DNA from 3 places in the Halomonas qinghailakensis genome. Region 3 is predicted to be linked to each of the others. Evidence: predicted binding sites of a transcription regulator. Region 3 holds the regulator's gene; each other region holds the start of a gene.
What was found. Region 3 encodes FNR, which switches genes on or off when oxygen is low (the NO sensors DNR and NnrR bind a similar motif). Its sites were predicted from a motif close to TTGATNTANATCAA; they were not measured.
Positions count from the first base shown of each region.

Region 1: a site for FNR is predicted at 1,170-1,183, ahead of trhP (prephenate-dependent tRNA uridine(34) hydroxylase TrhP). Genes of this name have one in related genera too.
Region 2: a site for FNR is predicted at 2,804-2,817, ahead of dsrO (sulfate reduction electron transfer complex DsrMKJOP subunit DsrO). Genes of this name have one in related genera too.

Region 1 covers NZ_CP096973.1:1,406,015-1,416,152, reverse strand. The annotation lists gene M0220_RS06645 (serine hydrolase) at 1-121, shown strand, start outside; gene M0220_RS06640 (DMT family transporter) at 221-1,096, shown strand; gene trhP (prephenate-dependent tRNA uridine(34) hydroxylase TrhP) at 1,286-2,650, shown strand; gene thiE (thiamine phosphate synthase) at 2,723-3,343, opposite strand; gene thiM (hydroxyethylthiazole kinase) at 3,333-4,142, opposite strand; TPP riboswitch at 4,169-4,264, opposite strand; gene M0220_RS06620 (hypothetical protein) at 4,385-4,729, opposite strand; gene M0220_RS06615 (DUF2237 family protein) at 4,884-5,258, opposite strand; gene gloA (lactoylglutathione lyase) at 5,503-6,036, shown strand; gene M0220_RS06605 (DUF6164 family protein) at 6,038-6,403, shown strand; gene M0220_RS06600 (cupin domain-containing protein) at 6,384-7,079, opposite strand; gene M0220_RS06595 (metal ABC transporter solute-binding protein, Zn/Mn family) at 7,219-8,277, opposite strand; gene M0220_RS06590 (metal ABC transporter permease) at 8,305-9,195, opposite strand; gene M0220_RS06585 (metal ABC transporter ATP-binding protein) at 9,179-9,913, opposite strand.
Region 2 covers NZ_CP096973.1:2,721,896-2,732,033, reverse strand. The annotation lists gene M0220_RS12630 (sensor domain-containing diguanylate cyclase) at 1-338, opposite strand, end outside; gene M0220_RS12625 (5-(carboxyamino)imidazole ribonucleotide synthase) at 502-1,641, opposite strand; gene purE (5-(carboxyamino)imidazole ribonucleotide mutase) at 1,654-2,166, opposite strand; gene M0220_RS12615 (XRE family transcriptional regulator) at 2,384-2,656, shown strand; gene dsrO (sulfate reduction electron transfer complex DsrMKJOP subunit DsrO) at 2,932-3,708, shown strand; gene nrfD (NrfD/PsrC family molybdoenzyme membrane anchor subunit) at 3,692-4,879, shown strand; gene M0220_RS12600 (molybdopterin dinucleotide binding domain-containing protein) at 4,872-7,967, shown strand; gene chrA (chromate efflux transporter) at 7,987-9,180, opposite strand; gene ilvD (dihydroxy-acid dehydratase) at 9,492-10,138, opposite strand, start outside.
Region 3 covers NZ_CP096973.1:2,379,499-2,389,636, forward strand. The annotation lists gene M0220_RS11055 (putative nucleotidyltransferase substrate binding domain-containing protein) at 1-1,796, shown strand, start outside; gene M0220_RS11060 (3'-5' exonuclease family protein) at 1,802-2,449, shown strand; gene ttcA (tRNA 2-thiocytidine(32) synthetase TtcA) at 2,516-3,484, shown strand; gene fnr (fumarate/nitrate reduction transcriptional regulator Fnr) at 3,481-4,233, opposite strand; gene hemN (oxygen-independent coproporphyrinogen III oxidase) at 4,292-5,734, opposite strand; gene M0220_RS11080 (sulfite exporter TauE/SafE family protein) at 5,861-6,556, opposite strand; gene ccoS (cbb3-type cytochrome oxidase assembly protein CcoS) at 6,553-6,774, opposite strand; gene M0220_RS11090 (heavy metal translocating P-type ATPase) at 6,771-9,248, opposite strand; gene M0220_RS11095 (FixH family protein) at 9,245-9,769, opposite strand; gene ccoG (cytochrome c oxidase accessory protein CcoG) at 9,777-10,138, opposite strand, start outside.

The sequences.
Region 1 (10,138 bases), 970 kb from region 3:
GGGCCAAACAACAGTATTCCGCGCTAGGGTCGTGGCACTGGATGAACCGCGTGCAAGGCGTGCCTGTAGGTCGTTAAAGGCGCAGGGTATGGAGTGCATGGTGGTCAACGCAAGCTTATAAAGCCACACGACAATCGCGACCCCGCCAGTGTCCCATTGGCGGGGTTTTTTATTAGTGTTGAATTCCGCTAGATAGTGTCTGGAAAGTAAGGAGAGCATCGTGACTACGTCGTTAAAAGGCATTCTCTGTATGTGCTTGGGGGTGCTGTTCTTAGCGTTGGGTGATGCGGTGTCGAAATGGCTAGGTGAAGTGCATTCGCCGTTACAGATTATTTTCTTTCGTACCTTAGTGTCATTACCGTTAATTGCACTCTTGGCTTATTTCTCAGGTGGATTACGCAAGCTGCGTACCGCGCGGCCTCGTGTGCATTTGTTAAGAGGGCTAATTTACACTGCCACCATGGTCTGCTTTGTTTGGGGGCTAACGCTGATGCCGCTTGCCGAAGCCACAGCGATTGCATTTGTAGCGCCGTTGTTTGTCACGCTGCTGTCGGTGCCACTGCTTGGTGAGCGTATTGATCCACCGGTACTGATAGCATCGTTAGTTGGTTTTGTTGGTGTATTAATCGTGGTTCGCCCAGGTGGTGGCGCGTTTCAGGTGGGCGCGCTGACCCTTCTGGGGGCGGCAGTTTTCTATGCATTGCTGATGATTACTGCGCGTCGCTATGGTGCTCGGGAGCACCTATGGGCAATGGTATTTTATATGACGTTAGTACCTTTTTTACTGACAACTATTAGCTTGCCCTGGGTGTGGCAGACCCCGCAGCCCTGGCACTGGTTGGGTTTTTTAGCCGCCGGTGTATTAGGTATCGGAGCCACCGCATTTATTACCTTAGCCTTTCGCTTTGCCCCAGCGGCTATTGCAGCACCGTTTGATTACACGGCCATGCTGTGGGCGGTACTGTTGGGTTGGTGGTTCTGGGGAGAACTGCCTGACCTATGGGTATGGGTGGGCAGTGCGCTGATTATGGGCAGCGGGCTAGCGATTGCCTACCATGACCGCCGTACGACGCTGAAGCGTCGCCCAACTGCGTAAACGTGTTGGCCGCTGGGTGAGCAACAGCGTTGTTACCTCTAAGGGTTATCAAACAACTGATTACGGCTACTTTTTGATCTGGATCATCAAAGTTGGTAGCTGGGCAAGACAGAGGGCTTGAGCTGGTTATAATCCGCCACTCTCATCATAAGCGCTCCTGCGCCATCGTCCTGACAACGGTGACTATCTATGCAAGCTCCTGAATTACTCTCGCCTGCCGGTACTTTTAAAAATATGCGTTACGCGTTTGCCTATGGGGCTGATGCGGTGTACGCAGGTCAACCTCGCTATTCACTTCGGGTGCGCAACAACGATTTTAAAGTCGATAATTTGCATCGTGGTATTGACTACGCCCACGCGCGAGGCAAGAAGTTCTACGTTGCTTCTAACATTGCCCCACATAACAGCAAATTGAAAACGTACCTGCGGGATATGGAGCCAGTCATTGAGGCGGGGCCGGATGCGCTGATCATGTCAGACCCGGGACTGATTATGATGATTCGCGATCGCTGGCCGGATCAAGAGATTCATCTTTCGGTGCAATCTAACGTGGTGAACTGGGCCGCTGCGCAATTCTGGCAGCGCCAAGGTATCAGCCGCATTATTTTATCTCGGGAGTTATCCCTTGAAGAAATAGGTGAAATTCGTGCCGAGTGCCCTGGCCTAGAGATCGAAACCTTTGTTCACGGTGCGCTATGTATCGCTTATTCTGGGCGCTGCCTGCTATCGGGCTATTTTAACCACCGTGACCCCAATCAAGGTACCTGCACCAATGCATGCCGTTGGAAGTACAACACGATAGCGGCTACCCAAGATGAGACAGGCGACCTGATACCTGCCGGTGTTAGCACGTCTGCCGCCGACCAAGACGAGCTCTCGGCGCTAATTGAAGACGTTACTCGCCCCGGTAAATTAATGCCGGTGTACGAAGATGAACACGGCACCTACATTATGAACTCGAAGGATCTGCGTGCGGTACAGCACGTAGCGCGCCTGACAGAAATGGGTGTGGCATCGCTAAAGATCGAAGGGCGGACAAAGTCCCACTACTATGTTGCACGCACCGCACAGGTTTACCGCCGAGCAATTGACGATGCCGTGGCTGGCCGTCCCTTTAATATGGGGCTAATGGATGAGCTTGAAAACCTAGCCAACAGGGGGTACACCGAAGGCTTCTATCGGCGCCATGTACACGATGAATTTCAGAGCTATGAGCAGGGCAGCTCTATCGGTGTCCACCAACAGTTTGTCGGTGAAGTATTGGGCTACGATCCCGTGCGTGGCTGGCTAGACATTGAGGTGAAAAACCGCTTTGAAATAGGCGATGGCATGGAGCTGATGCTGCCAAGTGGAAACCACCGTTTTGTGCTTGACCATATTGAGAATACCCGCGGCGAAGCCCAAAAGGCCGCTCCTGGCTCTGGGCACCGGGTACGTATCCCAATGCCAGGCGTCAGCATCCCTCCTGAACAGCTAGAGTTTGCGCTTTTAATGCGCGACCTCAAGCCAGCAGGATCTATTGCCGCGGTTCAACTCGGCGTACCTGCTGCTTAAATTATCCTTAAGATCACGCACAGTTGTTGCGTGGTCTTAAGAGACCCGTTAAGAGCGTCGTTAGGAAGATGGTTACAAGCGGTCGTGGAAAAAGGCCTGCGCGGCTAAGCGTGGGTCTGGCTGACCACAAATAGCAGAAATAACCGCAATACCGTTTGCCCCAGCGGCTTTCACTTGAGCCATGTGTTCAGCTTTTAGTCCACCAATCGCGACACTGGGGAGTTGGCAAGCATTAGCAAGCCATGCCAGCCCATCAAAGCCAATTGGCTGGGCGTGATCTTGTTTGCTGCCAGTTGCAAAGACGGGCCCTAAACCGACGTAATTGAGCAGTTCGACGGGAGCTTCCTGAAGTTGGGCAGGGGTGTTAATCGAAAGCCCAATAATGGCGTGCTGGCCGAGAGTGTTTCGCGCTTCTTGAACAGCCGTGTCGCTTTGCCCGACATGTAAGCCATCAGCTTGGCTGGCTAACGCCACGTTCAGACGATCGTTAATAATCAGTGGAACGCCACTACCTGATAACATCGCTTTGAGGCGTTTGGCCTGGGCGATCATTTGCTCGTCACTCGCGTATTTATCGCGTAGCTGCACCATGGTAATGCCGCCTTGTATAGCCGCTTCGACCGTCTTTTCAAGGCCAAATTCGGCGCATAGCTCAGCATCAGTAATGAGATAGAGCGAAAGATCAAACGGCATGCACTGCCTCCAATTGAGCAAAAGTTGAGAGATCGTCGGGCGTTAACTGATAGAGCGTATCCAACAGCGCCACCTGGAAACTACCAGGGCCTTGAGCCTGCTTACCTGCGCGACTGCCCGCTATGCTAAAACATGCTAAGGCGGCCAAACTGGCCTCCAACGGCTGCTCGTGATTGGCGGCCACAAAGCTTGCCACTAGCGCACTCAGTCCACAGCCTAAGGTAGTCACGCGGGGCATTAACGGGTGACCACCTTTAAGCCGATAATGATGGGTGCCGTCAGTGATGACATCTGTCTCACCGGTAACCGCGACGACGCAACGATGTTGTTGTGCTAGCGCAATGGCTGCGGTCGTGGCTTCTTGAGAACTGGTGGTGGCATCAACGCCTCGCCCCAGGCTAGCCAAACCGTTAAGCGCTTGGATTTCCGAGGCGTTGCCGCGAATAACGCTGGGTTGATAAGTCAGCAGCGTCTTGCACAAACGCTGGCGAAAGGTGGTGGCACCAACCGCAACAGGATCGAGCACCCATGGAATATTGTTTTGCTGGGCGGTGCGCGCAGCGATAACCATGGCGTCAGCCCAAGGGGAAGAGAGGGTGCCAATATTGATCGATAGCGCGCCAGAAATAGCGGTGAATTCAGCCACCTCTTCTTGCGCATGTAGCATGGCAGGGGATGCGCCTGTCGCTAATAGCAAATTAGCGGTGCTGTTCATCGCCACGTAGTTGGTAATGCAATGTACCAGTGGTGTCGCAGCGCGCAGAGCGATGAGGTAATCGCCGAGTGGGCGTGAAAGCATAATATCCTCCCGGCAGGGGGAGGTGGTGCAGCCGCACCACGACTCCCTACGCCGGCGTTATCCGGTTCAGGTTCAAAGGGTGCTTCTCAGCCCATTAGTCATGGGCGCCCCTGTCGTGGTAGTACTATCCTTGGCTTAGATCAATCTGTAAAGCCTGAGGGCTTTCGCGCTACTAACTGTCTTAGCTATTAACAGACTACCAGTTAGCTATTAGCTAACAGTTAGCTATTAGCGAAGCGCGATTAGCGAAATGCGATACGTGTACCGTAAGTTAACATTTCATCGGGAGTTATCGCTTTTCCTTCGACACCAATCATTTCATCGCCACACTGGTCTGCAAAGGTAAGCACGCCATGAGTAAGGCCTAATTGGCCTAGAGTATCGCGAATTTCACCAGTGCCCAAAAAGGTACTGACATGGCCTTGGGCATTGGTTAAATCAGAGACACCGTTAGCGTGATGGAAGCGAACTTTATAGATGCCATCCATGGATTCGACTTCCACAATAGGCGAAAAGCCATTCTGTATGGCGCGGGCCAACTGCTTGAGTGTTAGATGGTCGCCGAGGGTCATATCAATCGCAGTCATGACAAACTCCAAGTGGATACCGTTAGTAAGGCATCACAGTGTTCTCTAGAGGAATGCTACAAGCGAAGTTAGTAAAGGTAATTAAGTTTTGTAAAAATACACACTAGAGTGTAGAAGGTTTGCATAGAAATTCCAGGATTCGAAGCGAAAGCACTTAATGAACAGCATCCAGTGCATGCTGCTGCAGCTTGATGAATGGAATAATCTCTAATGTTTTCTCATGAGTGCCAGACAATAACACTGGTGGAGCCAAGCCAACTTGTGCAGCTTCCTGCCAACGGTTGGCACAGACACACCAGCGGTCGCCGGGCTGCAGGCCTGGAAACCCATATTCTGGGCGTGGAGTCACTAGGTCGTTGCCTTGAGCTCTTGAAAACGTTAAAAATTCTTCGGTTACCATCGCGCATACTGAGTGCGTACCGACATCATCGGGCCCTGTACGACAAAAGCCATCGCGGTAAAAACCGGTTTTAGGGTCATGGCAGCAGGGCGTTAATGGTTCACCTAGCACATTGCGATCACGAGACATAGTGGCTCCTCTGGCATAGGGCGGGCTAAGCTAAGGGCTAGCTAAACGATGCCCACCTTTTAAATAGTGAAACAGCATGATGAGGTAAGGTAGTGCATCAGGTGCTGATAGACTACGTACGTAAAAGCTTACGTACTTAAAAACGTCTGTACTTAAAAGCTTACGAATTATTGAAAGTGGTCAAAGTTTTGTACAGGTTGTAGGGTTCGTCAACGTATTTTATGAATATGAAATAGGAGAGGTTATGTCGTTTCAAGGCGAACAACATCCCGGTGTCGCATCCGCTGCGCCGCAAACCCAAGGGTTTCGCTTAAATCATACGATGCTGCGGGTAAAAGATCCCGAACGCGCGCTAGCGTTTTACTCCACGGTCTTTGGCATGCAGGTGCTACGTCGATTGGATTTTGAAGAGATGCAGTTTTCGCTCTACTTTCTAGCCAATATGGAAGACAGCGATAATGTACCGGAAGACCTTCAAGCCCGTACTGCTTGGACCTTCAGTCAGAAAGGCTTGTTAGAGTTAACGCATAACTGGGGCACCGAGGATCAGCAAGATTTTGCCTATCACGACGGTAACGCAGAACCCCAAGGGTTTGGTCATATTTGCTTTAGCGTGCCTGACCTAGAAGCCGCTCAAGCATGGTTCGACGAGCATCAGGTGACGTTCGTTAAGCGCGCGGATCAGGGCAAGATGAAAGACGTTATTTTTGTCAAAGATGCAGACGGCTACTGGATCGAGGTGATTCAGGCAGACCGTATGGCTGATAAGGGCGACTAACATGGCCCACTTGCTGTTTCGGTTGCGCCACGTGACAGATGAAGAAGCGATGGAAGTACGCCAGCTGCTAGATGAGCAGGGCTTTGATGTGTATGAAACCCAGGCGGGGTTTTTTCGCCTGGGTGTCGATGCCATTTGGCTGCGTAACACCGCACAACGCGAGGCTGCCGAAGCAGCGTTGGCAGCGTATCAGGAAAACCGCCAAGCCAACGCACGGCGCGCCCATGAAGAAGCCGTTGCTAGTGGCAATGCCCCTACGTTATGGCGGCGCTTTCTCGCCCACCCCGTGCAAGTCTTATTGGTGATGGTTGCCGTGATACTGATTGCGTTATTGACGCTGCTACCGTTTATTGGCTTAGTAAATTAGCGGCGGCTAAATGGCCGCGCTTTAAATAAAGCTGCACGCCTTCGCTACCTGCTTGCAACTGAGGTGCCGCACCCACCGGGAAGCGACACCAACTGCCAGTCGCGTACTCCTGCCCATCACTAAGAACAGCACCTTCCAACACAAATAGCTCTAAACCGCCGCTAAGCGTTGGATAAGACACCGTTGTATCGGCCTCCCAGCGTTCTAGGCTGACTCGTTCAGGACCGTACTGTTCTGAGCTATAGGTGTGTAGCATTTTATAAGTAATGCCAGGCCGCCGGTCGGGTTGCCAGGGAAGGCGATGGGCAGGCACGGCCAGCTGAAGAAGATCATCTTCATCAAACTGGTGTAGCTTAACCAGAATAAGTGCGCCTTCTTCGCCTATTTGCGGGGTATGACCAGTGCCAATCGGGTTGCGTAAGTAGCTGCCTGCCGGATAGCGGCCATGCTCATCGGCAAAGACACCTTCCAGCACCAAAATTTCTTCACCACCGCCGTGAGTATGACGGCTGAACTGGCTGTTCGGCGCGTAGCGCACTAGGCTAGTAGCTCTGGCGACTTCGTCGCCAATGCGGTCCAGCATCATGCGCTCTACACCAGCACTGGGGGAGTCCACCCAACGATACTGATCCGGTGTGACACAGGCAAAGTGGCTAAAATCGGCGTTCAGTCGCATGGTGTTGGCTCTTTACAGGGGTGAAAATTTGCAGAGGTGAAAATTCGCAGCAGTAGTGCAAGTCTCCCCATCCCCAGGGCAAAATGCAACGCAAAAAAATACCGTCTGCTTGACGGTATTCAAATGTTTACATTTTATCTTAATGAGCATGACCATGATGGTCGTGGTCGTGGTCGTGGTCGTGGTCGTGGTCGTGGTCGTCATTAGCTTGACCCGCCTCGGCCAGAGCCGCGTGCAACACCTTGGCGTTATGACGCATCATGCCCAGGTAAGTGCTGGCGTCGCCTTCACTGGCCAGCGCATCAGCATATAGCGTGCCAACAATCGGCAGGCCAGTTTCTTCGGCAAGCTGATTAATGATCGCTTGGTTGGTCATGTTCTCATGAAATAGTGCCTGCACGTTTTCCTGTTCGATGACATCCACCAGCGCAGCCATGCTAGCGCCGCTGGGGTCAGCTTCAGTAGACAGTCCGACAGGAGAAAGAAAGCTCACCCCATAAGCATTTGAAAAATAGCCAAACGAATCGTGGCCGGTAATCACGCTGGCAGATGCCGGAATGCCGCTTAACAAATCGCGAATCTCGCTATCCGCCTGCTCTATCTCTGCTAAATAACGCTCAGCATTCGCTTGATAACTATCGGCATTAGCGCTGTCAGCTTCGATCAAGCCATCGCGAATATTGGTAACGTAGACCTTTGCTTGACGTAGGTCCTGCCATGCATGTGGATCATCATCGCCGTGGTTATGTTCACTGTGATCGTGCTCGTCGTGCCCATGGTCGTCATGCCCGTGCTCGTCGTGCCCGTGCCCATGGTCATCATGACCCTCTTCTTCATGACCATGCTCGGCAAAAGCTCGGGGTTCAAGGCCTGTCGTTGCCATAACCAGTGCGCCCGAATAGTCGCTCGATTCAATCAAGCGCTCCATCCAGCCCTCAAATAACAGCCCGTTAAACACCACCATATCAGCGCCAGCCAGCGCGCGGGCATCGCCTGGGCTGGGCGAATAAACATGAGCATCGCCGTCAGGGCCGACAAGCGATGTAACTTCGACATGTTCGCCGCCCACGTTTTCGACCATATCGGCCAAAATAGAGAAGCTGGTCACCACCTGAACACGATCGTTAGCCATTGCCGCAGGCAGTGCCAGCATGGCTGAAACGCCTACCAACCAGCGCGATGAAGAGAAAAGCGACATACAACGCTCCTTCAAAAAGATAAAAAGTTATGACGACTGTTCAAGCGCTAGCGGCGTTGTCTTACGCCGCAGCTTCGCGGCTAAGCTGTGATAGCGGCCGAACAGTGCCGACAGTAGATAGCCCAACCCCGCCAGCAAAATAATGCTTGGCCCAGAGGGGGTATCAAGGTGGAACGAAATCAATAAGCCACCGGTACTAGCGATCATGGCTAAGACCACGGCAATGCCGATTAAGCCTTCCAGCCGTTTACTCCAAAACCGTGCTGCTGTAGCAGGCAGCATCATTAAGCCCACCGCCATTAACGTGCCCAATGTTTGGAACCCCGCAGTTAAATTCAGCACCAATAGTCCTAAAAAAACACTATGTACCCAGCCACTGCGGCGGCTTTGCCCGCGTAAAAACAGGGGGTCTAAACACTCCACGACCAACGCCCGGAAAATAATCGCCAGAATAATCACAATCAACGTGCTGATAGAGGCAATGAGCAGTAGCGCTGTGGAGTTAATCGCCAAAATTGAGCCGAACAGCACATGGGTTAAATCCACACTGCTGCCACCCATAGAAATAAGTAATACACCGGCCGCTAGCGAAATAATAAAAAAGCTCGCCATCGCCGCATCTTCCCGCTGGCCGCCCATTTTCGACACAGCTCCAGCAAGTAAGGCCACCATCACGCCGAACAGAACACCGCCGACGCTCATCACCGGCAGAGAGAACCCTGCGAGCAAAAACCCCAGTGCCACACCAGGCAAAATAGCGTGCGCCATGGCATCGCCAATCAAGCTCATGCCCCGTAGCACTAAAAATACGCCCAACGGAGGGGCAGCAAGCGACAGGGCTAAGCCACCAACGACAGCACGACGCATAAAGCCATAATCGAAAGGTGCCACAAACCATGCATCAAGCAGTGCCAGCATGACGACCTCCCAAAGAAAACGGCACCACCTGTGCTGGTGCATGTTGGTGGTTAAGCGCGCTAGGCGCGACCCAGCGCCCATGCCCACCACTTAACATCAACACTTCATCGGCTAGGCGGCTTAGGTGATCCATATCGTGCAGGACCACAATGATGGTTACGCCTTCATCGGCCATTTGACGCAAGCTGCGAATTAAAATATCCACCGTATCGCTATCCACATTGGCAAACGGCTCATCCAGCAGTAATAGCTCGGCTTCCTGCATCAACGTACGGCCAATCAGTGCCCGCTGGCGCTGACCACCAGAAAGCTCACCCAAAGGGCGGTGAGCCAAATGCGAAATACCCAAGCGCGCCATGATGTCGCGGCCCTTGCGATAATGCGCTGCGCAGTAGCCTTTTAACGCCCCATGGCTTGGCCAGCTGCCGGTCATTACCAACTCTTCAACGCTCATCGGAAAAGTCAGGTCTAACGCCAACTGCTGGGGCAACCACGCACGGCGTGCTTTATCGATCGTGCAGACTACTTCACCACTAATAGGACGTAGCTCACCCATAATCGCCTGGATCAACGTACTTTTACCCGCCCCATTCGCGCCAATCAGCGCCGTAATAGCACCGGGCTTTATATCGCCATCAACATGCTCAAGAACCGTGCGTCCGCCCTGGGCAAGGTGCAAATCATGCAACTGCAAGCGTGAAAGTGAACGTTCACTCATAGTGGCCACCCGCTGGCCCACACCACTAAACCCCACAACCCCAGCAGCGGGAGTGCCACTAAACCCAACCGCTTCGCGGCAGATAACGACATCAACGAAAAATGACAAGGACCTTCCTTGTTATGGCGATGCATATGCTCACTCATTGAGTGTCCTCGCTAACCAATAAATAAGTTATAACATAACAATTGGTGAAACCAAAAAAGAGGCCAATATTTTACGCGC
Region 2 (10,138 bases), 340 kb from region 3:
CAGCGCAACCAGCGGCGGCGCTGTTGATGCGCAGCTGGCAAGCGCTTAAAACGCTGCGCAAGCAACAAACGCAGTCCAGAAATCGCGGTAAGTGTTATAAACCAACCAATTAACAAACTAGCGTCCACCACTGGCCACATCGCAGCTATCAAGAGCCCGCCGGCTGCCACACTACTTAACACTGGCTGCCAAAGATTATCGTAAAGCAGGCGCACTTTTTCACCGCGTAAGCGCAGTTGTGTTAAATGGTGTTCACGCTGATAGTCACTGCGTAGACCCGAGGCAGTCGCGGTTTCTCTTACGGATGCTCGTCCAGAAATCGTCGCAGGGGGTGCCATACAAACTTCCTTTTAATAAGCTGGTTTATAAACCAATCTTTTTAGTTCATTGCATCTATTCCTTTGCTATCTCTTTTAGCACGTTTACCAAGTAAACGTAGCCTATTAACTCAATAAAAAAGCCGCCAGAAATAGGCGGCTTCAACAGTGTTCACTATTAAAATTAAAGCGATGCTTCAAAACTCCACGCCACGGGCGGAGCTTCCGGCAGTAGTGTGTGGCAGGCACGCACTTTTTCAAGCAGCTCGGCATGCGTGTCAGCGACGATATTCACATGTGCCAGCTTCCGCCCTGCCCGCTCTTCCTTGTCATAACGGTGCAAGTGCGCATTGCTAATCGCCAGCATTGCGGCATTGTCGCCTTCGTGCCCAATCACATTCACCATACAGGTCGGCGCAATGGCTTGGGTGCTGCCAAGCGGCAGGCCTTGAACAGCACGCAGATGATTCTCAAACTGGCTAGTGACCGCACCGTCCATGGTCCAGTGACCGGAATTATGCACCCGTGGAGCCATTTCGTTAGCCAACAGGCTGCCATCACGCGTTTGAAATAACTCCAATGCCATCACACCTACGTACTCCAGCTCATCCAACAGCATGCGAATGTAGCTGTCAGCAGTCTCTTGAACGCTGGCTGCTAAGTCCGGCAGTGGCGCAACCGAATAGCGCAGAATGCCATCCACGTGCTGGTTTTCCGCCATGGGGTAAAACACCACTTCCCCATCGCGACCGCGCACGGCAATCATCGAAACTTCCCGCACAAAATCGACAAACGCTTCAACAATCAGTTGGCGATGACCAATGCTGTTCCACGCCTCTTCCGCCTGCTCCGGCGCTTTTAACACCGCTTGACCTTTACCGTCGTAGCCTTCGGTGACCGACTTGGCAACCACCGGATAGCCCAACTCATTGGCCGCCGCTTCAAGCTGCTCAGCGCTTTCAACCACACGGTAAGCAGGCGTCGGAATTCCTAAATGGTCAAACAGCGCTTTCTCTTCTACCCGGTTTTGACACACCGCGATGGCACGGCTTCCTGGGTAAACAGGCTTGTGCTGTTCGATTTGCTCTATCAGCGCGACCGGCAGGTGCTCAAACTCATAGGTCACGACATCGACCTTATCGAGAAATTCTGCCAAGTGCTGGTTATTGGGGTCGACGATGACGTCGCCAATACCTGCGCTCGGGTTGCCGGTAGTGTCTAAAAACGTGAAGCGATTACCTAGCGGGTAGCCCGCCAGCGCCAGCATGCGGCCCAGCTGGCCTGCGCCTAATACGCCGATGTTTTTTGAAATGCTAGCGTTCATGACCAGAACTCCTTAGTTCGCTTCCGCATCAGGCCGTGGGTCTGGGTTATCCAACACCAGTTGGGTTTGCTCAGCGCGGAAGGTCTCAACCGCTTCGCGCACGGTACTATCTTGCAAACCAACAATCTGTGCCGCCAATAAGCCAGCATTGGTCGCGCCCGCTTTACCAATCGCCAGTGTGCCAACAGCAATGCCGCCAGGCATCTGGGCGATGGAAAGCAGCGAATCTAGGCCTTTCAGCGCTTTAGATTCCACCGGCACGCCTAGCACCGGCAGCGCCGTTTGAGAGGCCACCATGCCGGGCAAGTGGGCAGCACCGCCAGCGCCAGCCACAATCACTTGCAGGCCGCGTTCAGCAGCGCTTTTAGCATAGTCGAACAGCAAGTCAGGGGTACGATGGGCAGAGACAACGCGGGTTTCATAAGGAACACCTAGCCGCTCTAGCATCGCCACTGCGTGCTCCATGACGGGCCAATCAGATTTCGACCCCATGATCACGCCCACTTTAGGTGCGCTGTTCGACATGCAAAAACTCCTCGGCCAAAGGCCTACGAAAGCAATAAAGCGTTTAACAAGCCGCTAACCACAGGCGGCTTACCAGGAAATTAGAAGGCGCATAGTCTACCAGAGCGTGTGCTTTTGGGCGCGTTTGTAAATAGATCGAAATTTTAATCAAAGTAGCATTGAAAAGCGCGCGACTTGGCGGCATTGTGTGATTGTCATTTCAGACTGATGGAGTCCCATGAGTACGGCATACTCAACTGCTCACGCAGACACGCTAGATCCTCCGCGAAGCAGCCCTGACCTCGATGTCAGGGATTTAGAAAAACGTACGCGCCTTATGCGTATCATTACCCGCCTGATCGCCGTATCAGATTTGGGAAGCCGCGAAATCGCCCGCCGGGCGGGGCTTCCAGTGCAAAAGATCAGCGACCTACTCGCCGGAAGGCTAGAGCATTTAGGCATTGACGAACTCAATGTCTTACGTCGCACTCTAGAGCTGGAGACGCCATAGCAACAGTTGCTACCTAACGTCACTATTCACCCCATATTTATCTTTTATTTACTATCAGGCTGGCCCATGGGCTAGCCTGTTTTCGTTTTAAAACAGATCGTTAGCGCTTTAAGATTAAGGGAGCATTAAGAAACCTGCACTAACCCATTGACACGCATCAATTTTTTATACAACCAAAGGCGTAACCTTAGCGTATTCACCTCATTCGCCTGCAACAACGACGTTTTATTAGCGACGTTGGTAACAGCGACATTTTTATTAGCTAAGGAGGCGTTATGGACGCCATACGCCGGTCGTTACTAGGCCAGCTGGCTCGCCTAAGTGCAGGCGCTGCCCTAGTACCGTTTTCCAGCCTTGCCAGCGCAGGCATCAATCAGCAGCCTGTTCGTCGCGAAGGCGACCCCACCAAACGTTATGGCATGTTGATTGATCTGCGCCAGTGTATCGGCTGCCAGGCCTGCACCGTATCGTGTCATATCGAAAACGCCGCGCCGTTAGGCCAATTTCGTACCACAGTTGCCCAGTATGAAGTGCAGCATCAAGAGAGTGGTGAGCTAGCTACGTTTATGCTGCCCCGGCTGTGCAATCACTGCGAAAACCCACCCTGCGTGCCAGTTTGTCCCGTTGAAGCGACCTACCAACAGCAAGATGGCATCGTTGTGGTGGATAGCGACCGCTGTGTCGGCTGTGCGTACTGCGTTAACGCCTGCCCCTACGATGCACGCTTTATTAACGAACGCACTCAAACCGCCGACAAATGCACGTTCTGCGCCCATCGTCTAGAAGCTGGGCTGCTACCCGCCTGTGTTGAAAGCTGCGTAGGCGGCGCGCGGATTATCGGCGACATGCGCAATCCAGACAGCCAAATCAGCCGTCTGATCAACGAGCATCGCGACGCCCTTATGGTGCTACAGCCAGAAAAAAACACCCTCCCCCAGGTGTTCTATTTAGGTATGGACGAACGATTCACCACACGCCCCGTGGCAGAACCCGTGGCGCTTGAAGTGCTCGACCCCCACGGCCAGGAGATGGGCTATGAATTCCACCATTGAATTACTCGCACCCCGTTACGACATCGCCTGGTATCCCTGGGCGGTACAGTACTTTTTTATGATCGCCGTCTCCTACGCGAGCCTATGGCTAGCAGCCCCGGCATTAATCTTTGGCAAAAAAGCCTGGCTGCCCACCGCACGTCTAGCGCTCATCGCCTGCGTCAGCACAACGTTAGTCGCACCGGTGGCTCTATTAGCAGACCTGCACCAGCCACTGCGCTTCTGGCACTTCTACGCCTATGCCAACACTCACTCGTGGATGTCGATTGGCAGCGTGGTACTGCCGCTCTATCTGATCAGCGTCTTAGGCTTCGCCTGGCTGGCCTGGCGTCCCGCACTGCAAGCTCAGCAACAGGCAGCGGGGTTCAGCGGGTTGATCGCCAAGTGGCTGAGCATGGGCAGTGGTTCAACGCCCAAAGTACTGGTGGCAATAGTGGGGTTAGCCGCCTTGTTACTGTCTAGCGGCATCATGCTCTATACCGGCGCGGAACTGGCTATCGTCAAAGCTCGCCCCTTATGGAACACAATTTGGCTACCGCCCATGCTGGTCGCCACCGGATTTATCGCCGCCGCTGGGTTAGTACTGGTGTTAAACCGTGTGAGCGGTATCTGCTCATCCGCCACCACCCGGCAAATGCTCTATGTCCTGTTGGCCTTTTGTGCACTGGCAGGGCTTATCGCGCTTAGCTGGCTATTAGATGGCCTGAATGCCCACGTTGGCTCAGTGGCGGCGGCGCTGGAGTCTGTCCGCTACAGCCCCTCTTGGCGCAGTACCGCACTGTGGGGTGGCATTACCGGCGTTGCGCTATTTGCCAGCATTGTATTTCTAGTAACGCGTTCAGCAAAGCGCCAGCCAGCACTGTTTGCCTGGGCATGGTTGTTGGGACTGGTGGCCATTCATATGGGCTGGATGTTCCGCTGGGTAGTGCTGATGGATGTTCAACACGTAGCCCGCAACAGTGCAGGTTTCCACCACTACGGCATTCCTGCTGGCTCTTCCGGCATCTTAGGCATTGTCGGCACCTTCGGGCTGTGGCTGGCGGCCATTTTACTGATCGACCTATTACTTCCGTGGCGACAGGCCCAACAAGGTGGTCAGCTATCCGCCAACGACCAAGACGCGTCTCGCGCCCCACTTACTGCTAATAAAGGAGCGCCTAGTCATGGCTAAGTCTGCTCAAGACCCCTCACGCCGTCGCTTTCTAAAAGGGGCTGCTGCCGCTGGCGGTGCCGCTACCTTTGCAGTGGGCTACGCCGACCCGCTAGCCAAAATGGCCAAAGGCATTACCGGCAGCGCCGGTGAAAAACCGCTGCACAACATTCATGGCAACTCGTTAACGCCTGAATACCGCGTTGATTTAGCGACCGGCGAACTCACCCTAACACCCGACCAGCGGGTCGCTTTTACCATTTGCTACGGCTGCACCACCCAGTGCGGCGTGCGCGTGCGAGTCGATGACACCCGCGGTGAAGTGCTACGAGTCTCTGGCAACCCTTATCATCCGCTTTCTGCCGATGACCATTTGCCTATGCGTACGCCGGTGGCGGATGCGCTGCGCAGTGTGAGTGCTTACGCAGAACAGGGCCAAGTCAACCGCTCTACCGCGTGTGCCAGGGGCAACGCGATGATGAGCCAAATTACCAACCCATTTCGTGTCGACCACTGCCTTAAGCGGGTCGGTGAACGAGGCAGCCGCGAGTGGCAAAAAATATCGTTTGAGCAACTGATCGAGGAAATTTGCGAAGGGGGCGACCTGTTCGGTGAAGGTCAGGTAGACGGCCTGCGTGACATTCGCGACCATGACACGCTGATTGACCCCAACAATCCGGAGTACGGCCCCAAGGCTAATCAGCTGATGGTCATGGAAGCCACCGACTACGGGCGCTCAGATTTACTTAAACGCTTCACCTTAAACGCCTTTGCGACCCGCAACTATGGCCACCATGGCGCTTACTGTGGTTTGGCATTCCGCATGGGCTCTGGGGCAGTGATGAACAACATCGTCACTAACGCTCACGTAAAGCCAGATATACAGAACGCACGCTTTATTATGTATATCGGCTGCGCGCCCAGCCAAGCAGGCAACCCGTTTAAGCGCCAGGGCCGCTTGATTGCACAGGCACGCGCCGCCGGTACGCTGGAATATGTGGTGGTAGACCCTGCGCTGAACGCTGCCACCTCCCACGCCGCTGATAACAATCGTTGGGTACCTATTCGCCCTGGCACCGACAGCGCCTTTGCCATGGCGCTTATTCAGTGGCTGCTGGAAAACGACGGCTATGCGCAGGCGTTTCTTGAACTGCCCGGCCAAGCTGCCGCCGATGCAGCAGGCGAAACCACCCACTCCAACGCCACGCATTTAGTGATTGATACCTTCGAGCACCCGCGCCGGGGTTACTTTTTGCGCGCCAGCGACCTTGGTTTTGCCGACCCAGGTAGCGATGCCGACATACCGGTAGTGGTGTCAGAGGGCGAACTCGCCCTAAGTGAAGAGGTAATGACCGCCGAGCTGTTTGCCGAACGTCCAGTCACCCTGGCGGATGGCACGACGGTCACCGTCAAAACTAGCCTTGCGCTACTGCGTGAATCCGCCAATGAGTACGACATAGATACCTACGCTGAACATTGCGGCATTCCCAAGGCAAAGATTATCGAGCTTGCCCAACGTTATGCTAGCCATGGCAGAAAAGCCGCCGTTAACTGCCACGGCGGCATGATGTCAGGCAATGGCTTTTACGCCGCGTTTGGTGTGCAAATGCTTAACTTGCTGGCTGGCAACTACAATATGAAAGGTGGCAGCGCCGTGGGTGGCGGCACCTACAGCGGCACCGGCGAAGGCCCCCGCTACGACCTCGCCAACTTCCCTGGCAAGCGTGGCCCTCAAGGGGTGTTTCTCTCCCGCTCACGTTTTCCCTATGAGAAATCATCGGAGTATCAGCGCAAGGTCGCGGCAGACGAAAGTCCTTACCCTGCGAAAGCCCCCTGGCGCTCATTGGCACCGCCAACGCTTACCGAGCACTTACCTTCCGCGCTGGATGGCTACCCCTATCCCATCAAAGCGGTGATTGGCTGTATGGCTAACCCGATTTATGGTCAAGCTGGCCTGAAAGGTGTGATTGTCGATAAGCTGAAAGACCCCAAGCGGTTAGGTCTATTTGTGGCCGTTGATGGGTTTATCAACGAAACCAACCGCTACGCCGACTACATTGTGCCTGATTCGGTAATGTACGAAGTATGGGGCTTTGCTGGTTCCTGGAAAGGCACCCTGGGCAAACTCTCCACCGCCTGCTGGCCAGTGGTAGAACCCCGCCAGCAAAAAACCGCCGAAGGCGAGCCAGTATCTATGGACAGCTTCTTTATCGCCGTTGCTAAACGGCTAGGGCTGCCAGGCTTCGGCGACAACGCTATTCCCGATGCAGATGGCAATCTTCACCCGCTCAACCGCGCTGAAGATTACTACCTACGGGCGGCCGCCAATATCGCCTTTCAAGATGAACCGCTGCCAGAAGCGAGCGCCGCAGACATTACTCACGGCGGCATTGCCCCGCTGCTGCCCAAACTCGAACGTACACTTAAAGCCGACGAGCGCGGCCGCGTTGCCTATCTTTACGCCCGGGGCGGGCGCTTCGAGGATGCCAGCGAACACTTTGTCGGCGAGCACTTGAAGCACCAGTGGAAAAGAACGCTGTGTATTTACAACGAGTCGGTAGGCACCAGCATTGATACCACTAACGGGCTCCCCAACAGCGGCGTGCCCTGTCACAAGTTGCCCCAGCTCGCCAACAAGCGACCCATGCGCGAGGTATTTACAGAGCAGGAGTGGCCGCTGCTAGCGTTTTCATTCAAATCTAACCTGATGAACTCTTACGCCATTGGCAACGAGCGGCTAAGAATGATCAAGCCGTACAATCCTGTGCAAATGCACCGCCAAGACGCCGAGCGCTTCGGCATCCAGCATGGCGACACCATCCGCATTGAAAGCCCAGGCGGAAGCGTCGTGGGGCTTGCGCTGGTTAGCGAAAGCGTTGTGCCCGGCGCATTGGGCATTGAACACGGCTACGGCCATCGGGATTTAGGAGCCACACCGCATACCATTGATGGCAAACCTCAGCCAGATATGCCCTGGATGCGGGCCGGTATCAACATCAACGACCTAGGCTTTCAAGACCCAACACGGGAAGTAGGCGGTACATGGCTAGAACCCATCAGCGGTGCCAGCGTGCGCCAAGGCTTACCGGTTAAAGTGAGCCGCGTGTAACGTGGATGGGGTAGTGACGTTACATAGCGATCACTACCCCACCCAAGGCGATGACAATCACCACCATCCACGCAGGCAGTTTCCAAACGGTCAGCAGTAAAAACCCCGTCAACGCCAGAACAAATTCATAAGGCCCAATAATCGCGCTGGTCCATACTGGTTGATATAGCGCCGCGCCTAAAATACCCACCACTGCCGCGTTAGCGCCGCGCATCAACGCCTGGGCGCTCTGCCAGCGGCGAAAATGATTCCAAAAGGGCAACACCCCCACCAACAGCAAAAAGCCAGGAATAAAGATCGCCAACAACGCCAGCAGCGCACCCACCACACCATTCATACCGGGCAGTAATGCGCCTAAGTACGCAGCAAAGGTGAACAGCGGCCCTGGCACCGCCTGGGCAGCCCCATAGCCTGCCAAAAACTCATCTGCGGTAATCCAGCCGGATTGCACCACTTCCGCTTCCAACAGCGGTAAAACCACATGCCCACCGCCAAATACCAGCGCGCCAGAACGATAAAATGCATCTGCTACCGCTAGCCACGCGGCGCTACCGGCCAACAACGGCAGCAAACCCAGCAGCGTCGCGAATACCACTAACGCGATAGTGCCTGCACGGCGAGATACCGGAAAATGCAGTGGTTCGCTAGGCGTAGCAGTAGCCACCATACGGCACAGCGCCAACCCCGCTAGGCCACCCAGCACAATAGCGGCGACCTGCCCCAGCGGCCCGCTGACCATGACCACAACAAACACTGCCGCCAGCGCAATCCCCACCCGGGTTTTATCGGGGCAAAGGTTACGCGCCATGCCCCACACCGCGTGGGCCACAATGGCCACAGCCACCACTTTTAAGCCATGAATAATGCCGCTGGCAATCGGGCCATCCAGTACCGCCGCGCCAAACGCGAACAGCACCAATACAATGGCGGAAGGTAGCGTGAACGCTAGCCACGCCATGGCCGCGCCCCAAGGGCCAGCGCGCATTAACCCCAAGGCAAAGCCTACTTGGCTACTGGCTGGCCCCGGCAAAAATTGGCACAGCGCCACAAGATCTGCGTAGGCGCTTTCGCTTAACCACCGGCGGCGCTCCACAAAGGCCGTACGAAAATAGCCTAGGTGCGCCACCGGCCCGCCAAACGAGGTCAACCCCAACGCCAAGAACGCCCAAAACACCTCGCTTACCCGACCGTTCAGATGCTGTTTTTCAGCCATAGCGTACGCTACCCCGTGTGAACAAAAGGCCTAACCTACCTATTAAAACTGACACGGTGATGACAATGTGCACTATCACCCAGTCGGATGAGCCGCCACCGCGGGTGCGCTAACGCTTACGCCGCGCTACAAAACCTGCCTATTCAATGCGTTAAGTAGCGCGTGGTAACGAATATCGCGAGGAACGAGCGAATGAGGCACCCGCGACAGGCGGCGGAACGACGCCCATCGCCGCTACTCCCAACCTCCGCGGGTGCGCTAACGCTTACACCGCGCTACTAAACCTTCCCATTCAATGACTTATATGCAGATTAATCGGTAACCGCACCCGTGCTGGCAGAGCTGACCAACTTGGCATACTTCGCCAGCACACCTTTGCGATAGCGCGGTTCTGGCTGCTGCCAGGCGGCACGGCGACGCATCATTTCTTCATCACTGATGTCGACATCAATGGTGTCGGCTTCAGCATCAATGGTAATGGCATCACCATCTTGCACCAGCGCCAACGGGCCACCATCGAAGGCTTCCGGAGACACATGCCCAACAACAAAGCCATGGCTGCCGCCGGAGAAACGCCCATCGGTAATTAGCGCCACATCATTACCCAACCCACGCCCCATAATGGCAGAGGTTGGCGTAAGCATTTCGCGCATGCCGGGTCCGCCTTTCGGGCCTTCATAACGAATCACCACCACATCGCCTGCCACCACGGTGCCGTCGTTAATGCGCGCCTGGGCTTCTTCTTCAGAGCCAAACACCCGTGCCGAACCGCTAAAGCGCGTTCCTTCTTTACCCGTAATTTTGGCCACTGCGCCTTCCGGTGCTAGGTTGCCAAACAGGATACGCAGGTGGCTTTCGGCTTTAAGCGGGTTACCCAGCGGCGCAATAATCTGTTGATCCATAGGGTAAGGCTCAACGTCTTCCAGGTTTTCGGCCAGCGTTTTACCCGTCACCGTTA
Region 3 (10,138 bases):
AGCTCCCTTTTACATTAATCGATGATGAAGGGCGTGACCACGTTCGTCGAGGTATGGACATCGCCTATTTTGACCGCAATGAAATTATCATTGAGATGGGGCAAACGGGTGAGTCAGTGTTTTTAATTCATAAAGGTGAAGTTGCTGAAATTGATCCCACCCTGCCTGCATCTAGTGCACGGATTGGGCATTACACGTCAGGTGATTTGTTCGGTGCCATTAGTATTCTGAATGGCAAGAGTCGGTACCGTTTCCAAGCTGAGCAGGAGTGCTTGTGTTATGTGATGCCAAAAGCGCTGTTTATAAAGCTTTGCCGTCATCATCCTGACTTTGAAAGCTTCTTTAAACAGTCATTATCACACAAGGCGCGGCTGTTGACCGAGAAGCGAGCGGAAGGCGGTGTGACGATGGCGGGCTTCATGCTGGCAAAAGTTAGTGAATGCATGCGTGAGCCACTGATTATGGATGCTTCTACCGATATTGCTAGCGCAGTGGGGCAACTCAACGATAGCCATGCCGACAGTCTACTGGTCAATACTCAAGGTAAGTTTGGCATCGTTACAAAAACTGATTTGCTCAATGGTATTGTGCTCGACAATTATGATCACACTTCTTCCGTCGAAAAGGTGGCCCATTTTTCACTGGTAACTGTTACGCCGAACCAGTACCTATTTGAAGCACTTGTATTGATGACACGTCATAAGGTGACGCGTGTAGTAGTCATGGAGCAGGATGCCTTAAAAGGGGTGGTGGAACTGACAGATGTACTTAGTTATTTTTCTAGCCGTAGCTATGTGGTTAGTCTACAGGTGGAGCAGGCTAATAGTTTGGAAGCATTGGCAGCTGCTAGCCAACGCACGCCTGAACTGGTCAATGCACTGATGGCTCAGGGGGTCAAGCTGCGTTTTGCCATGGATCTATTGGCTGCATTGAACGGCCGAATCATGAGCAAAGCATGGTCATTTATCATTCCTGAGCAGTACCACGCCCAAAGCTGTTTGATGGTCATGGGAAGTGAGGGGCGCGGTGAGCAGATCCTCAAAACAGATCAAGATAATGGCCTTATTTTAGCTGATGATAGTCACTGGCCTTCGCTTGCCGAAGATATGAATGCGCTGACTCAAACGTTAATTCAGCTCGGTTATCCTCCATGCCCCGGTAATATTATGGTGTCTAATCCTGAGTGGGTTGGCACGGTGTCGCAGTGGAAAAGCAACATTGCCAAATGGGTGAGTGCAAGAGATGGCGATAGTCTAATGAAGTTAGCAATTTTGTTGGACGCTCATGGTGTTGCAGGAGATCCGAAATTGCTAAACAGTGTGCGTACAGCGTTATTTGAACGCTGCTCGCGTGATGAGTTATTGCTGTCATATTTTGCTCGTGCAGCTCTGCGTTTTTCTACGCCGCTTACCTTATTCGGTTCCTTAAAGAAGCCCCAGCATGGCATTGATATCAAAAAAGGCGGCATCTTCCCGATTGTCCACGGGGTGCGCACAATGGCCCTTGAGCGACGAATTAACGCTACGTCCACCCTAGACCGCTTGGACGCTCTAGCAGAAGATGGTCGTCTTGATCGCCGTTTTGCTGATGACCTGGGCGAAGCGTTGGCACTGTTTACTGAATTACGTTTAAAGCAGCAGTTGCAAACAGCAGAAGCGTCGAATCAGCAGCGTAGTAACCGTGTAGTGGTGCAAGAACTTTCATCCCTTGAACGTGACCTATTGCGTGAGGCGCTGCATATCGTGAAAGATTTTAAACAGCGGCTTTCCCATCGTTATCATTTGGAGTATTCGTGAGCGGAATGCGCTTGTTAGACCGGCATATGTCACTATTTAGTGGCTCGCTACGTACATTAATGCAGCGTGAAAGCGACCGTAGACGCTGGGCAGACTCTTCCTACGCTTGGCTTTTTCAGCCCTACATGGGGGAGGAGATGGTAGCGCTTGCTTGTCAGGTTAGCCCAGGCCAATCGCCCGTGGTTAGTGTAGCTGCGGTTATCTTTAGCCCGGGTAGAGTGCATACCAGCCAAGCTTGGGTGGCAACCTTGGCAGATGAGCGAAGCAACAGCGCTACGCTGCGGCGACACCAGCAGCTGTATGCGACTGACAAAGTGCTCATGCCTAACGCCGAGCATCTTGGGGCGTTGGCTGAATTTATTGGTAATCGGCCGCTAATTGGTTGGCAGTTAGAGCGCTCGTTGGAACACCTGAACCATCTGTTCAAATTAGGGATAGGATTTGGTTTGCCTAACGCCCAGGTCGATGTTGGAAAGCTGCACTATCGCCAGTTACGCCGGCTACATCCTCAGAGTGAGATGCGTAGTCAGATTGCAGAAGCATTAGCTTGCTGGCAAATGCCAGTTTTCCAATGGATCGGCGTATTGGGGGATGCAACGGCGAGTGCTCTTTTGTATCTACGTTTGCAACGTGAGGCAGCTCGGCACGTTTAGCGTATTATTCCTATTAACGTTGAATTAGCCCGTTTATGTTGGGTGCAGGGAACGAGTATTGTTAGAATGCCCGCTGCTTCTTCTACCATCGGCAGTGCCCACATTATGCTATCACCTGATTATTTTGATCCCGCAGCGTCTGAAAATACTTCTGCAGACAAGTGTTCTGTTGATCACCTTCAGGCGCAGTCCGACCATCACGATGCTAAGCAGAAGCGTGAATTCAATAAGCTGCAAAAGCGCTTACGGCGAGAAGTCGGCAATGCCATTATTGACTATCAGATGATTGGTGAAGGTGACAAGGTGATGGTGTGCCTGTCTGGTGGCAAAGATAGCTATACGATGCTGGAAATACTGCTCAACCTACAGCGAAATGCACCGGTTAACTTCTCTTTGGTCGCTGTCAATATGGATCAAAAGCAGCCAGGTTTTCCAGAGCATGTGCTGCCCCAGTATTTGGATAAATTGGGTGTTGAGTACCACATTCTAGAGCGTGATACGTATTCAGTGGTGAAAGAGAAAACCCCAGAGGGCAAAACGACCTGTGCGCTTTGTTCTCGATTAAGGCGTGGTTCACTTTATGGTTTTGCTGAAGAGATTGGTGCGACAAAAATTGCGTTAGGGCATCATCGTGAAGACATTTTGGAAACACTGTTTCTAAATATGTTCTTTGGAGGCACTTTAAAAGCAATGCCACCTAAGCTTTTGTCAGATGATGGCAAAAATATTGTCATTCGACCCCTTGCCTACTGCAAAGAGGCTGATATTGTGGAATTTTCCAGGCTAATGGAATTCCCCATTATTCCTTGTAACTTGTGTGGCTCTCAGCCCAATCTTCAGCGACAAATTGTAAAAGATATGTTGGCCGAATGGGATAAAAAGCACCCAGGGCGTCTAGAAAGCATGTTCAAAGCGGTGACCAATGTGGCGCCTTCACAGCTAGCAGATCGCCAGCTGTTTGACTTTACAGGGCTAGAAGCCAAGCAGGCGGCGCTGATGGAGCGCCGTATTCAAACGCTTAGCGTTGAGTCTTAGCGTAGAGCAGTCGGCTGCTCTTCTTCTTCAGCCAGTGTAATAAGACGCTGCATATCTAAAATATTAACCTCGCGCCCCGAAACCGCGACCACTTCTTGCTGTTGAAAGCGACTAAGAATTCGGCTGACCGTTTCTACCGCTAAGCCTAAGTAATTACCAATGTCTGCGCGGGACATAGAAAGCCTGAAGCTGTAAGGCGAGTACCCGCGCCGGCGAAAACGGTCTGAAAGCGTGACTAAAAAGCTGGCCAAGCGCTGATCGGCAGTTTTGCGTGATAACAAGCGCATCATGCGCCGATCGTCTCGCAGCTCTTTACTCATACTGCGATATAGCTGTCCACGCAGTTCCGGAAGTTCTTCAGAAAGTAGATCCAAACGATCAAACGGAATTTCGCACACTGTGGTAGTTTCCAGGGCAATCACGCTACCGGGGTAGTGCTCTTCATCGATGCCGTCCAATCCGACCAGTTCACTGGGCAGGTAGAAATTTGTCAGTTGATCGTTGCCATTACCTTCGCTGGTCACCTGTTTTAGACTGCCTGAGCGAACGGCATACACACTGGTAAAACGGTCGCCCTGACGAAACAGTGGCTCGCCTTTTTTGAGTGGTGCACGGCGACGGATGATCGCATCAAACTGGCTCATGTCTTCAAGTTCTAATGCGAGCGGTAGACACAGTGAGCTTAAGCTACAAGTTTGGCAGCGTGCTTCTTGCAACAGTGAGCGTCGTTGGCTGACGGGGTGTGGCATATCATTCTCCCTTTCTCGTTAGCCATGATAGGCCCTGGGGCAAGACGTCTCAAGAAGCTTACACAATCTTTGAGTAGCGTTGGGTCGACTGATCCGCGAGGCGAGCATCAAAGGCCATTGCTAGATGGCGAATCAACAGCCGACCAATAGGGGTGGCGCTAATCATTTGCTGATGAAAAGTGACTAATCCATCTTGTTCAGCGTTACGCAGCTGTTCAAGAGCAGTGGAAAAATAGTCGCTAGCATCAATGTTCCAACGCTTTCCTATGGCTGCTAAATCAATGCACATATCGCACATTAGCCGCTCAATGACGTCTCTGCGTATTAGGTCGTCCTTATTTAACCTTAATCCTTTGACGGTTGCCAGCCTACCTTGATCTAAAGATGTTTCGTATTGATCAAGCTGAGTCGGATTTTGTGCGTAAACATCGTCAATCCGTGAAATGGCGGAGACGCCTAATCCAACTAAATCGCACTGTGCATGGCTAGAGTAACCCTGAAAATTGCGCTGCAAGGTTCCGTTGCGCTGAGCAATTGCAAGACTATCATCTGGGCGCGCAAAGTGATCCATCCCGATATGCACATAGCCTGCGTTAGTTAGCATCTCAATGGTGGTATGCAATATTGCCAGCTTCTCGTCAGCGTTGGGGAGGTCTGCTTCATTGATACGTCGCTGAGGGGCAAAACGGGTGGGCATATGGGCATAGTTAAATACTGACAGGCGGGCAGGATTTAATTCGATAATCTGGCCCAGTGTTTCAGCAAAGCTTTTTTCCGTTTGAAAGGGCAGCCCATAGATTAAATCAAGATTGAGCGAGCGAAAGCCAAGGCGGTGCGCTTCTTCCATGAGTGTTTCAGTAAGCACCCGGGGCTGCACACGGTTAATCGCTTTTTGTACCTGCGGGTTTAAATCCTGTACGCCCAGGCTTAAGCGGTTAAAGCCAAGCGACTGCAAATGGCGCAGGGTAAAGACGTCTGCTTCGCGGGGATCAATTTCAATCGCGTAATCGCGGTCCGCTGAACCAGATAAACCAAAACGGGCGTCGAGGCGATCAATCAGGTCTCCCATTTGTGCTAAAGAAAGAAACGTGGGAGTACCACCGCCCCAATGCAACTGCTGAACTGGGCGCGATGTGTCTAAATGGCGTGCAGTCAGCACCATCTCTCGATCTAGCCGGGATAGGTAAGGCTCGGCAAGAGCGGTATTCTTCGTTGCAATCTTATTGCATGCACAGTAGAAGCAAATTTTTCGACAAAACGGTACATGTACATACAGGGAAAGCGGTCGGCGGCTTGCATTACTGCGTTCTAACGCCTGGGTAAAGTCAGCGGTGCCAAACTGCTCATGAAACGCAAGCGCCGTCGGGTAGGAGGTGTAACGCGGGCCACTTTTGTCGTAACGCCGCAGTAGCGCTTCATTCCAGGCAGTTGCGCTAGGTACTTCAGTGGGTGTTGATGAGAACGATGTTGATGAGAGGGCAGCAGTAGCATGGGCTGACATGATGAACGCTCCAAAGTGAAAAGTAAGCGATGTAATCAAATTGAGCGATGTCGCTCAGCTGTTGATCCTTATGCTAGTGCAGTAGCACTTTGAAAGCGTTGAGCTATATCAAGCTATGGGGGCTGCTTAATGCGCAGTGTAAGGTGCTAGAGACCACAGCTGCCAAAGTGCAAAGCCAATGATTGACAGTGCGGCAATGCTGCGAGTGGCAGGGTGACGAATTAAATGGCTCAGCTGCTGTGCTGCTAGGCCGGTTGCCAGCAAGGCAGGTAGGGTGCCGAGGCCAAAAGCCCCCATTAGAAGAGCACCGTCGATTGGGTCTGCAATGGCTAGGCTCCAAGCTAGCATTGAATAAACTAAACCGCAGGGTAACCAGCCCCAAAGTGCGCCAAGGGCGAAGGCTTGAGGAAGATGCACAACCGGCATCAGGCGTCTTCCCACCGGTTCTATATAACGCCAAAGATATCGTCCGACTGCCTCTACTTTTAGTAGTCCTTTCCACCAGTTAGCGATATAGAGCGCCATTAAGATCAGCATTACTGCGGCGAACGCCTGGAGCGCAATACGTGCGTTTGGTGAAAGAGAGATCAGTGTGCCAAGTGCCGCTACACTAGCGCCTGCCACCATATAGCTGAGAATGCGTCCCGCGTTATAGCTAACCAGTAGCCCACCCATGCGGGCTGGGTGCCGCATGCTAGGTGGTACGGCAAACGTGAGTGCGCTCATAATGCCGCCGCACATGCCGATACAGTGAGCGCCACCCATTAAGCCAAAGACAAACGCAGCGAGTAGTGGCGGTAAATCAAATCCCGTGGGATTCATACGGGTGGCTCTTGATTGTCTTGAGAAGAAGACACGTTTTTTTTACGCTCGGCGCGTTGTTCGGGGGGCAGGTCATTCTCATCATCGTCAAACAGGATACGGTGGGCGGGACCTTCGAGGTCGTCAAACTGGTCATGCTTAACGGCCCAGAAAAACGCCCACACCGCGAGGCCCAGCAAAATCAGTGAAAGTGGAATCAATAAATATAAGATTGTCATACACTCACCGGTGTGGATAGGCCAGCCTGAGTAACAGAAGGTGTGCGCCAGCGCGTGAGACGTAATGCGTTACCTACCACCACCAAGGAACTTAGTGACATGCCAATTGCGGCCAGCCAAGGGGGAATTAACCCCATCGCTGCCAAGGGCAAAGCCGAAAAATTGTAGCAAACCGACCACATCATGTTTTGACGCATAATGCGACGCGTGGCGCAGGCAATATCAATGGCTTCAAAAATACGTATTAGACGTGGACTCAGTAATATCGCGTCGGCTCGTGTGCGGGCAAGGTCTGTGGCGCCGTTCATAGCAATGGCGACGTCAGCGCCAGCCAATACCGGTACATCATTGATACCGTCACCGATCATCACGACTCGTTCACCATTGGCTTGCAGCTCACGTAACCGTTCAAGCTTGCCTTCAGGCGATTTACCAGCTTGCCAAGTGGTGATGTTGAGCTGCTCTGCCAAACTCTCTACCGCTTCTTGCGTGTCGCCGGAGAGCAGCTCCACTTCAAGCCCGCGGGCTTGAAGGGCAGCAACGGTTTGGGCCGCATCTTCTCGAATGCCATCGTGCAGTTTAAACCAAGCGCGTGGCGTATTATCTTCACTGAGTAGCAACCATTGACCAAATCCTGGTGGAGCCAGGGCGGCTGTCGTGGCAAAGTCTGGTTTGCCTAAGCGCCATGTTGCGCCGTTCAACGTGCCTTCAAGGCCGCTTCCGGTCACGCTTTTAACGTTGCGTGCTTGCAGGGTGGCATCCCGAAACGGTCGAAACGCCCTGGCAATGGGGTGCTCTGAATGTGCCTCTAGCGCCGCGGCAATAGCCTGCGCATGCTCCTCACTGAGTGGGGTATGGTGGTGGGTGAGAGGCTGTTGGGTAATAGGTTGAGTTTGAGTCAGTTGCATTTCGCCGCGAGTCAATGTGCCGGTCTTATCAAAAATAACCCGCGTGACGTTGGAGAGTGATTCAATCGCGTCGGCACGGGTAATCAGTACGCCTCGCTGGCGCAGCTGGCCATGTCCTGCTGTTAGTGCCGTGGGGGTTGCCAGTGCCAGTGCGCAAGGACAGGTCACTACCAATACGGAAAGCAGTACCCATAACATACGGGAGGGGTCGATAAACCACCACGCGACGGTGACACAGGCGGTAACGATCAGTAGTCGTAGTACAAACAGGTGAGCCATCCGCGCCGCCATTTGGGCAAGGCGTGGGCGGCTGGCAAAGGCGCGATCCGTTAAGTCAACGATGTTAGCAACCCTGGCGCTGTTTCCTGCATGGGTAACCCGCATGACGAGTGGGTTTTCCATGTTTTGGCTCCCACCCACCACGCATTCGCCTACTCGACGGGTCACTGGTAAGTACTCGCCAGTGAGCATCGACTCGTCGAGGCTGGACTCGCCATCTTCGATAATGCCATCAGCCGGCACGCCGTGGCCGGGTTTAATTAGCACTCGGTCGCCTTCCGTGAGTTCGCTGGCAGGCAGGATGCGTTCGCTACCATCCTGCTCTAAGCGAATGGCAGACACAGGTAAAACACCGCTCAACGCATTACCGCTATGGCCGCTGCGCCGTCTGGCCCGGCCTTCCACGTAGCGGCCAAACAGCAAGAAAAAGGTAAACATGGCCACTGAGTCAAAATAGACCTCGCCAACGTTAAACAGTACCGCGTAACTACTTGCCAAATAAGCACCGCCAATGGCTAATGAAACGGGCACATCCATGCCAAGCACACCTGTTTTCAGGTCGCGTAATGCGTTACGGAAAAAAGGCTGCGCTGAGAAAAATACCACGGGCGTTGCGAGAGCAAATGATAGCCAGTGAAACAGAGCGTAAAAGTCTTCGCTAAGCTCACCTGGCCCCGATACATAAATGGGAATAGAGAACATCATGACTTGCATCATGCCTACGGCGGCAACAATTAGGCGACGCACATTCATGCGTTCTTCATGTTGCAAGCGCATTTGGGCTTGGTCAGGCTCGTAGGGCTGCGCATCGTAACCAATGGCCGCTAGTTCAGCGAATAATTGAGAAAGGTTAATAACCTCTGGGTCCCAGCTAACGCGAAGGCGGTGATGGGTTAGGTTAACGGCGCTTGATGTGACCCCTTCTAGTGCGTTCAATCGGTGTTCGATGAGCCAAGCGCAGGCTGCACAGGTGATACCGTCTATCGCCAGTGTGGCCCTTACTTCTCCTTCATCTCCTTCGGGGTGAACAAACTGCGCTTGTAAACCAGGGTCGTCAAATACTGACCAAGTTTCTGCCTTGGCAGCTTGGCGCTCATCAGGGCGCTCGGGCATTTCGGTGCGATAGCGATAGTAGCTTTCCAAACCACCATCGACGATGGCATGAGCGACGGCTTCGCAACCGGGGCAGCACAGTGGTTGGGGGGTGTCGTCAATATTAATACGCCACGGTGCCCCATCGGGCACCGTGTTACCGCAGTGATAGCAGCTAAGGGTGGTCTTGATCATTCGTTCTCCGAGCGTCCACCCGGTAGTAGTGCAATAGTGTTTTCATCAGGGAAGCGTGCTTCGCCGATTAGTCGCCAGTCAGCGTCGCCGCCTTGCTCTGGCTGTAGCTGTAGATACCAGCGATAGCGTAGATTGTCTGGGCCTTGGGTGATATAGCGCCCGTCGCGGACATGCTCTAGAACAAACGACTGATCGCGGTCATCTTCAGTGGGAAAGATCAGATCGAGGTAGAGCTTGTCTGGACGAGCATCGCCAGCAAGATCAACAACGATATCACTGGTCAGCGGATCAATGCGTAGCTCGGCGCTTAAATTTAATGCCCGTGCTTGCTCTTGTTTTGCGAGCACCACGTTAATTGCTTTGCCGTGTTCGTAATAATCTTCTTGTACCACCATGCCGTCGTAGCTTTTGATCGACAAAACTGCAAAGGTCGTGCTGACAACAATGGATGAAAACAGTAGGCCCAATAAAAACCATGGCCAAAACTGCTTATACCAGGGTGTAATCGGTGAATCTGACATAACGCATTTATCTCCTGGCATTACCTAAGAAGCGAGCTTCACGCTCCTGACGGATTTGCTCATCTTGCACTGCTTGAAGCGCAAAAGTAATGGGGTGGCTAGGCTGGTTTAAGTCTTGAGGGTTCGCAAGTACGGTCACAACCTGAATGCGCGACTCGCCTGCAGGCACGCTAATCGACGTATGATCCAGGGTTAAGCTAGGCAGACCTGACACGCTGATCTGATAGGTATGCGGTTCGTTATCCAGGTTACGTACTGTGATGCTATAAACATTGCTGATCTGGCCTTCGCGAGTCATTTGATACAGCTGAGTACGCTCGCGTTCGGCATCGAAGCTAAGCGGAATGCGGTCATTAACTGCCCATGCAA